Pueribacillus theae: one gene and its partner. The protein of the gene in region 2 binds, or shares a complex with, the protein of the main gene of each other region. Links are inferred from orthologs where the notes say so. Each region holds a gene or a part of one and is shown on either strand. Other genes may lie near its edges.

Region 1 (4,153 bases), on a different replicon or contig from region 2:
TCAGCACATTTACGCTTTGCTTGGCATGGCAGCGAAAAATGGCGTTGAAAATGTTTATGTCCATGCATTTTTAGATGGACGCGACGTTCCCCCTAAATCAGCGTTAGGCTACATCGAAGAACTCGAAAAGAAAATGGCCGAAACCAGTGTTGGCAAGATTGCTACACTGTCGGGACGTTATTATGCGATGGATCGCGATAAAAGATGGGAACGAGTCGAGAAAACGTATCGTGCAATGGTTTACGGTGAGGGGCCTGCCTATACCGATCCCAAACAGGCGGTGGAGCTGTCATATGATGAAGGAATTACTGATGAATTTGTCATCCCTTCCGTCATTACCGATGCAAATGGCAGCCCAACGGCAACGATTAAAGACAATGATGCCATTATTTTTGTAAACTTCAGGCCGGATCGGGCGATTCAGCTTTCACAAGTTTTTACAAACGATGAATTTAACGGATTTAATCTTGGGAAGGGGTTCCCAAGAAACCTCCATTATGTATGTATGACACACTTTAGCGATACAGTAAACGGAGAAGTTGCTTTTCCGCCGATTAGTTTGGACAATACGTTAGGCGAAACGGTTTCCAAGTTAGGATTAACGCAGCTTCGCATTGCGGAAACGGAGAAATACCCGCATGTTACGTTCTTTTTCAGCGGTGGACAAGAAGAGGAATTCCCTGGCGAGGATCGGATTTTGATTGATTCACCGAAAGTGGCAACGTATGATTTGAAGCCTGAAATGAGTGCGTATGAAGTGACCGATGCACTCCTTGCGGAAATCAATGCGGATAAATATGACCTCATTATTTTAAATTTTGCCAATCCGGATATGGTCGGCCATTCAGGAATGCTTAAACCGACAATCCGTGCGGTGGAAGCAGTTGATGAGTGTTTAGGAAAAATTGTGGATCTCATTATTCAAAAGGGCGGCTCCGCGATTATCACGGCTGATCACGGGAATGCAGACGAAGTGGTAACGCTTGAAGGCAAACCAATGACTGCCCACACAACGAATCCTGTGCCTGTTATTGTGACGAAAAAAGGAGTAGAATTAAGGAATGACGGCATCCTTGCTGATCTTTCTCCAACCCTCTTGCACCTTTTGAACAAAGATCAGCCGAAAGAAATGACAGGAAAATCGTTAATAAAATAAGAGATGAACAAGGAGTGTTTCGAATGTCTATCATTGCTGATGTGTACGGCCGCGAAGTACTTGATTCCCGTGGAAACCCGACAGTTGAAGTTGAAGTTGTGCTGGAATCGGGCGCAGTCGGAAGAGCGCTAGTTCCGAGCGGTGCTTCCACAGGTGAATATGAAGCAGTGGAACTTCGCGACGGCGACAAAAATCGTTATTTAGGAAAAGGTGTTTTAAAAGCAGTCGACAATGTAAACAAGCTAATCGCTCCGGCAATCATTGGTTATGATGCATTGGATCAGCTTGGCGTTGATGAAGCGCTGCTCGAACTTGATGGCACAAACAATAAAGAAAAGCTTGGAGCAAATGCGATTTTGGGCGTTTCGATGGCTGTTGCGAGAGCGGCGGCAGATTACCTTGGGCTTCCGCTTTATGTTTATTTGGGCGGCTTTAACGCAAAGCAGCTTCCTGTCCCAATGATGAATATTTTAAATGGCGGCGAGCACGCCGATAATAACGTTGATATTCAAGAATTTATGATTATGCCTGTCGGAGCGGAGACGTTCGCTGAAGCGCTGCGCTGCGGCGTAGAAATTTTCCATTCGCTGAAAGCTGTACTGAAAGGCAAGGGGTACAACACCGCGGTCGGTGATGAAGGCGGTTTTGCGCCGAATTTAGCTTCGAATGAAGAAGCCCTCCAAACGATTATGGATGCCATTGAAAAAGCGGGATACAAGGCAGGAGAAGAAGTAAAGCTTGCGATGGATGTTGCGTCATCGGAAATGTATAAAGACGGAAAATATCATCTTGCCGGCGAAGGTTTAGTGAAAACATCCGATGAAATGATCGATTTCTATGAAGAACTCATTTCAAAATATCCAATCGTATCCATTGAAGACGGACTTGATGAAAATGATTGGGAAGGCTGGAAGAAATTAACTGACCGCCTTGGCGGCAAAGTCCAGCTCGTTGGAGACGACTTGTTCGTTACAAATACAGAAAAGCTGTCTGAAGGCATTGAAAAAGGGATCGGCAACTCCATTTTAATTAAAGTAAACCAAATCGGTACGTTAACAGAAACGTTTGATGCCATTGAAATGGCGAAACGTGCAGGCTATACTGCTGTCATCTCGCATCGTTCAGGTGAAACGGAAGACAGCACGATTGCGGATATTGCAGTTGCGGCAAATGCCGGCCAAATTAAAACAGGTGCACCGTCAAGAACCGACCGGGTCGCAAAATACAACCAATTGCTCAGAATCGAAGATGAGCTTGCATCTGTTGCTCAATATCCAGGAACAAACGCTTTCTATAATTTAAAGTAAGCAAGCCTCTGTACAGAGGCTTCTCTTTTTGATACATTCATTAGTAAGAGTCTCGTATGAATGGGAGGAAATACGATGCATACTGTTGCTTTGGTCTTGCTTGTTATCGTAGCGATTTGCTTAATTGGAGTCATCCTTTTGCAGCAAGGAAGAAGCGCTGGCCTGTCTGGTGCCATTTCCGGCGGAGCGGAACAGCTCTTTGGCAAACAAAAAGCGCGCGGTATTGATGCGCTATTGGTTCGGATTACAGTGGTTCTTTCTGTTTTGTTTTTCCTTTTGGCGATAGCCGTAGCTTATTTAGTGTAAAATGTTATTCAAAAAGTTTCGGGGTTTACATGACAAACCAGTTCAACGTTACTTTTATAGACTTTTGTTTAGCAGCAGGTTTTTCCCTGCTGTTTTTTAATATGAATTTGGGGAAAAGTACGATTAGGAGTATACGAGGAGGAGATCCATATGAGAATTATTCCGCCAAAGCCATTTACATTTGAAGCAGGAGAGCGCGCCGTGCTGCTTTTGCACGGGTTTACCGGAAATACAGCAGACGTCCGGATGCTTGGCCGCTATTTGCAAAAACGGGGGTATACATGCCATGCACCGCTTTATAAAGGGCACGGCGTTCCGCCTGAAGAACTTGTGAAAACAGGGCCTGAAGACTGGTGGCAGGACGTGATGGAAGGCTATCAATTTTTGAAAGATCAGGGGTATGAAGAAATTGCTGTCGGCGGCCTTTCGCTTGGCGGAGTTTTTTCACTGAAATTGGGTTACACTGAAAACGTAAAGGGACTTTTTACAATGTGTTCCCCAACAACATTTAAGAGCGAGGAATTGATGTTTGAAGGGGTTGTCCGCTATGCGAAGGAATATAAAGAGCTTGAAGGAAAACCGAAAGAGCAAGTTGAAGAAGAAATGGAAGCCTTTCGCAAAACGCCAATGGCAACGCTGAAGCAGTTGCAGGAGCTTAATTTGGAAGTAAGGGACGGATTGAAGAAAATTTCTGTTCCGGTTTTTGTTGCCCAAGGACGCCTAGACCAAGTGATTAATACGGAAAGCGCAGATGAAATCTACAACGGTGTCGGCTCTGAAAATAAAACAATCAAATGGTATGAAGAGTCTGGCCATGTCATTACGCTTGGGAAAGAAAAGGAACAGCTTCAAGAGGATGTTTATGCGTTTTTAGAAGGCCTTGATTGGCAAAGCAAGTAGCACTTATGCATCAAATCTTTATTCCGATCGTTTACATAGCTTTAAATTAGTTAAACATAGAAAAAAGGAGGGTGAAAGATTGAATAAAGAGAAAGCTGATCAAATCCTGGCATTTATGCGTGAAGAAGCATACAAGCCGCTTACAGTAGGGGAACTAGAAGAAGCGTTTGGCTTAAGCGATTCAAGTGAATTCAAAGATTTTGTCAAGACACTGAATTACTTAGAAGATAACGGATTGATTGTAAGAACGAGAAGCAATCGCTATGGCGTTCCAGAGCGAATGAACTTACTGAAGGGGAAGGTGCAAGGAAACGCAAAAGGATTTGCCTTCATCATACCAGAAGAAGACGGATTGCCTGATGTGTATGTTACCCAGTCCGATTTAAATGGAGCGATGAATTCAGATACGGTTATCGTTCGCTTGAACCAAAAATCATCCGGAACAAGGCCTGAAGGCGTCGTTATACGCATTGTTGAACGGGGT
Region 2 (5,472 bases):
TCTCTGACTTCCGGAGATACGTAATCAACGAGCTCGAGATGGTTAATGTTTTTCTTTTTGGCTCGATCGTACTTTCGTTTTTCTCCGTCCGCAATTCGAACATAGCGTTCATTCAATTGTTCGATAACAACACAGTAACTATCGGCTTCTCTCCCACGCAACACCCGGACAACTTGCCCTATCTGGGGAATCGATTCCGATTCGCTCACAAACATCACCTTCACTTAGGCTTTTGTTAAAATCTCATGCCCATCATCTGTAATAGCCACTGTGTGCTCAAAATGGGCGCATCTTTTACCATCTGTTGTTACGACTGTCCAATTGTCCGCAAGGGTCTTCACATTACGCGAACCAGCATTAACCATTGGCTCGATGGCAAGGACCATTCCCGGCTTTAATCGCGGTCCCTTTCCCGGCGGGCCATAGTGGGGAATTTGCGGATCTTCATGCAAATCTTGCCCTATTCCGTGGCCAACGTACTCACGAACAATTGAAAATCCCTCAGCTTCAGCATACGTTTGAATTGCATGAGAGATATTTGAAAGACGTTCGCCAGGCTTTGCTTCTTTTAAACCCCGATAGAGAGATTCTTCCGTCACTTCCAATAAACGCATACTATCAGCACTGATTTCTCCTACCGGATAGGTCCAAGCAGAATCACCATGGTATCCGTTATAGTAAGCACCAATGTCGATGCTAATGATATCCCCTTCAAGCAAAACGCGTTTTCCTGGGATGCCGTGCACTAACTCTTCATTTACTGACGTACAAATGCTTCCAGTAAATCCATTATAGCCTTTAAAAGAAGGGATTGCACCTAAAGACCGTATGAATTTATCTGCCACTTCGTCAAGCTGTTTCGTCGTGACGCCAGCATGAATATGCTTCTGTAATTCTTGGTGCGTCAGTGCAACAATTTTTCCAGCTTCACGCATAATCGCAATTTCACGCGGTGTTTTGGAAATGATCATTCAGAAAGGCTCCCGATAAGTTCATCAACATTTCGAAAGACTTCTTCGATTTTTCTGTTGCCGTCAATTGTTTTCAAAATATCTTTATTCTTATAATAGGTAAGCAGCGGCTCTTGTTGTGCGATGTTTACTTCCAAGCGATTGCCCACTGTTGCTTCGTTATCATCTTCACGTTGGTAAAGTTCGCCGCTGCATTTGTCGCAGACTCCCGGACGGGCCGGCGGGTTAAAGATCATATGGTATGTCGCGCCGCAGTTGCGGCATATTCTTCTGCCAGTTAGGCGCTCCATTAGTTTTTCACGGTCAACGTCAATGTGAAGCACATAGTCAATCCCACGGTTCATCTCTTCCAACATCGCATCAAGCGCCTCAGCTTGCGGTACCGTTCTTGGAAATCCGTCAAGCAGGAACCCGTTCTCGCAATCTTGTTTTGATAAACGTTCGCGAACAATCCCGTTTGTTACTTCGTCTGGGACTAAGTCGCCTGCATCCATATAAGCTTTCGCTTGCTTTCCAAGTGGGGTCCCTTCTTTCATTGCTGCACGGAACATATCTCCGGTTGAAATGTGAGGGATGCCATACTTCTCTACAATCATTTCTGCTTGAGTACCCTTGCCTGCACCAGGCAGACCCATTAATACGAGATCCATCTTATCCCTCCATAATAAAGCATTCTTTTATTTTATGAATCCTTTATAATGGCGTTTAATGAGTTGGCTTTCTATTTGCTTCATTGTATCGAGAGCAACACCAACGACGATAAGTATGCTCGTTCCTCCAATTTGTACGCTCGGAGGAAGATTTGCCAACGTCGTAAAAAATACGGGGATGATCGCGACAATCGCAAGAAAAAGAGATCCAACAAACGTAAGACGGTACAAAATACGCGTAATGTATGTTTGTGTGTTTTTTCCGGGGCGTATCCCTGGAATATAGCCGCCTTGCTTTTTAAGATTATCCGCCATTTGCTCCGGATTCACTTGAACAAACGTATAGAAATAAGTAAAACCAATGATCAACAGTGCATAAATCGTCCCGCCAATTGGGTGTGTATAATCAACTGTCTGCACAAGCCAATTCGCAATCTTGCTGTCGCCGAAAAACCCGGCAACCGTACGCGGTGTATAGAATATGGCAACTGCAAAAATAACAGGGATAACACCCGCTGCGTTCACTTTGATTGGCAGATGTGTCGATTGCCCGCCAACAGTTTGGCGTCCTACTGCCCGTTTTGCATATTGGATTGGGATTTTGCGCAATCCTTGTTGAACAAAAATAATCGCAACAACGATAAGCAAAATAGCGATGATCAAGCCAATGGCCTTCACGATGCTTAAAAATAATTGATCTGGGTTTTGAAATTGCTGCAAATAAATTTGTTGGATGCTTGTCGGTATTGCAGCAACAATCCCAGCAAAGATAATGATCGAAATTCCGTTCCCAATTCCCTTTGCCGTAATTTGTTCACCCAGCCACATTAAAAATGCTGTTCCAGCGGTAAGAACTAGTGCGATTAACAAGTAAGTGGACACGCTTGGGTTTGGCACTAACCCGGGGAACAAGTTGTTAAACCCGAACGACAATGCCAACGCCTGAATGAATCCTAGAACAATCGTTCCGTACCGGGTAAATTGAGCAAGCTTACGCCTGCCAACTTCACCTTGTTTCGCCCATTCTGCAAATTTCGGAACAACATCCATTTGTAACAACTGAACAATAATAGAGGCAGTGATATAGGGCATAACTCCCATTGCAAAGATAGAAAACCTCTGTAATGCGCCTCCGCCAAATGTGTTGAGAACACCGAACAAGCCGGCATCTCCGCCAAATTGGAGCACATCTTTATTCACTCCTGGGACAGGAATGAAGGCTCCAATTCGAAATACAATAAGCATAAGGAGCGTAAATAGGATTTTATTCCTTAAATCACTGACCCGGAACATGTTGGAAATTGTCCCGAACATTAAATCACCTCGACGTTTCCGCCTGCTGTTTCGATTGCTTCTTTAGCAGATGAAGAAAACTTATGGGCTTTTACCGTAAGCTTTTTCTCGAGAGCTCCATTACCTAAAATTTTGACACCGTCTTTCAGCTTGCTGATGACGCGAGTTTCAAGCAGCAATTCTGGCGTAACTTCCGTTCCCTCATCAAAACGGTTTAGTTTCTCGAGATTAACGACTGCATATTCTTTACGGTTAATGTTTGTAAAACCACGCTTAGGCAGACGCTGGAATAGCGGCATTTGCCCACCTTCAAAACCAGGGCGCACACCTCCGCCAGAACGGGCATTTTGTCCTTTATGGCCTTTGCCGGCTGTTTTTCCGTTTCCTGATCCGATTCCGCGTCCAACACGCTTTCTTGAGTGACGTGAACCTTCTGATGGCTTTAATTCATGAAGTTTCATCTTGGCACCTCCTTATTCCTATCTGCTGAATCTGTCAATTTACGCTTCGATTTCTTTTACTGTCACAAGATGAGAGACTTTTGCAACCATGCCGCGAATCGCTGGGTTGTCATTGTGAACGACGGTATGATTGAGTTTCTTAAGCCCAAGAGTTGTAACCGTCACGCGTTGATCCTTAGGGCGTCCAATCGGACTACGAGTGAGGGTGATTTCTAATTGCTTAGCCATCGGATTTCCCTCCTTATCCTAACAATTCTTCTACAGACTTGCCGCGCAATTTAGCAACATCTTCTGCGCGCTTTAAGTTTTTGATTCCTTCAATCGTTGCACGCACCATGTTGATCGGGTTGCTTGAGCCGTGTGATTTTGAAAGAATGTCTCCGATCCCGCCAAGTTCAAGCACGGCACGAACAGGGCCTCCAGCGATAACTCCAGTACCTTCTGAAGCTGGCTTTAAGAGAACTTTGCCTGCGCCGAAACGGCCGATCACTTCATGAGGAATCGTTGTGTTTACACGTGGCACGGAAATTAAGTTTTTCTTCGCATCCTCGACCGCTTTACGGATCGCTTCTGGAACTTCTTGTGCTTTTCCAGTTCCAAAACCGACATGGCCATTTTTATCTCCCACGACAACAATCGCAGCAAAACGAAAACGGCGTCCACCTTTCACTACTTTTGCTACACGGTTTACCGTTACTACACGTTCTTCGAGTTCGAGTTTGCTAGCATCAATAGCAGCCATTCTATTCCCTCCTTTTTCGATTAAAATTGCAAGCCGGCTTCTCTAGCTGCATCTGCCAAAGCTTTTACACGTCCATGATAGATGTTGCCGCCGCGATCAAATACGACGTTTGTGAAACCTTTTTCTGTTGCGCGCTTTGCGATGAGTTCGCCTACTTTTTGTGCCGCTTCAATATTTCCGCCATTTTGGACGTCGATTTCTTTATCGAGCGTGGAAGCTGAAGCGAGTGTTACGCCTTTTTCGTCATCAATTAATTGAGCATACATATGTTTCGTTGAACGAAACACATTGAGGCGAGGGCATTCTGCAGTCCCTTTAAGATTCCGACGAACACGAAGATGGCGTTTTTTTCTGTTTTTATTTCGATCGATCTTTGTAATCACTGAGAGCCACTCCTTTCTGTTTCAAAGATTACTTACCAGTTTTGCCTTCCTTACGGCGTACATACTCGCCTTCATAGCGAATGCCTTTGCCTTTGTATGGTTCAGGCGGCCTAACTGCGCGAATATTTGCTGCCAATTCACCGACACGCTCTTTGTCGATGCCTTTTACGATAACTTTTGTGTTCGAAGGCACATCGATTTCGATGTCTTTTTCAGGAACAAATTCAACCGGGTGTGAATAACCAACGTTTAAAACAAGCTTCTGGCCCTGCTTGCTCGCTCTGTATCCGACACCGACTAATTCAAGGTTGCGTTCAAATCCGTTCGTTACACCTTGAACCATATTATTAATCAAGCTGCGCGTCGTACCATGCAGTGAACGGTGATCTTTTTGATCGCTTGGACGAGAGACAGTGATTTCTTTCTCTTGGATATCGATAATCATATCGGCATTGAATGTCCGTGTTAATTCCCCTTTCGGGCCTTTCACTGTGACGGTGCTGCCGTTTTTTGTAACTGTTACTCCGTTTGGGATTTCAATCGGCTTTAATCCTATACGAGACATACGTACACCTCCATTCGTTGACTCTTTTTTACCAAACGTATGCTAATACTTCGCCGCCGATTTGCTGGCCGCGTGCTTCTCTATCTGTTAAAACGCCTTTTGAAGTTGAAACAATTGCAATTCCTAATCCGCCAAGTACACGAGGCACTTCGTTCGCTTTTGCATAAACACGCAAACCTGGCTTGCTGATGCGTTTTAGCCCAGTGATGACGCGTTCGTTATCTTTTCCGTATTTCAAAAAGATCCGAATGATACCTTGCTTATTATCTTCGATATATTCAACGTCACGAATAAACCCTTCTCGCTTCAAAATTTCAGCAATTTCTTTTTTCATTTTTGAAGCTGGAACTTCTAATTTATCAAGACGTACAGTATTCGCGTTGCGAATTCTGGTAAGCATATCTGCA

Evidence for each region. Proteins that work in one complex are often made in the same cells at the same time.
Region 1: the proteins of secY (region 2) and secG are in contact, whole or in part, in a crystal structure (PDB 5AWW), measured with the Thermus thermophilus proteins. The link is inferred for Pueribacillus theae from one-to-one orthologs. Residues at the interface, in WP_096411648.1 of Thermus thermophilus: Leu14, Gln16, Arg17, Phe20, Ile34, Pro35, Pro37, Ile72, Arg108, Arg109, Asn112, Gln113, Arg116, Ile117, Ile120, Pro145, Gly146, Trp147, Phe152, Phe155, Val156, Val159, Thr160, Val162, Ala163, Gly164, Ala166, Leu167, Trp170, Glu173; in WP_223903268.1 of Thermus thermophilus: Tyr5, Ile9, Tyr12, Leu13, Ala16, Leu19, Val20, Val23, Leu24, Gln26, Glu27, Pro28, Gln30, Gly31, Ala32, Asp34, Leu35, Met36, Gly37, Gly38, Ser39, Ala40, Asp41, Leu42, Phe43, Ala45, Arg46, Val48, Tyr53, Thr56.

What each region holds. Positions count from the first base shown.
Region 1 is NZ_QCZG01000007.1:19,177-23,329, reverse strand. Bases 1,286-4,153 are described here. They hold secG (preprotein translocase subunit SecG), read left to right. Parts: upstream 1,286-2,538; coding sequence 2,539-2,769; downstream 2,770-4,153. Other genes in these bases: rnr (ribonuclease R), read left to right, coding at 3,785-4,153; DCC39_RS04920 (alpha/beta hydrolase), read left to right, coding at 2,920-3,669; eno (phosphopyruvate hydratase), read left to right, coding at 1,286-2,463. In the rest of the region: gpmI (2,3-bisphosphoglycerate-independent phosphoglycerate mutase), read left to right, coding at 1-1,156; more of eno, read left to right, coding at 1,180-1,285. UniProt on the Bacillus subtilis protein: Involved in protein export. Participates in an early event of protein translocation.
Region 2 is NZ_QCZG01000004.1:78,802-84,273, forward strand. What follows is about bases 793-3,694. They hold secY (preprotein translocase subunit SecY), read right to left. Parts: upstream 2,936-3,694; coding sequence 1,649-2,935; downstream 793-1,648. Other genes in these bases: map (type I methionyl aminopeptidase), read right to left, coding at 793-971; DCC39_RS03435 (adenylate kinase), read right to left, coding at 968-1,621; rplO (50S ribosomal protein L15), read right to left, coding at 2,935-3,375; rpmD (50S ribosomal protein L30), read right to left, coding at 3,415-3,603; rpsE (30S ribosomal protein S5), read right to left, coding at 3,617-3,694. Outside these bases: DCC39_RS03425 (KOW domain-containing RNA-binding protein), read right to left, coding at 1-209; more of map, read right to left, coding at 225-792; more of rpsE, read right to left, coding at 3,695-4,117; rplR (50S ribosomal protein L18), read right to left, coding at 4,138-4,500; rplF (50S ribosomal protein L6), read right to left, coding at 4,529-5,065; rpsH (30S ribosomal protein S8), read right to left, coding at 5,094-5,472. UniProt on the Bacillus subtilis protein: The central subunit of the protein translocation channel SecYEG. Consists of two halves formed by TMs 1-5 and 6-10.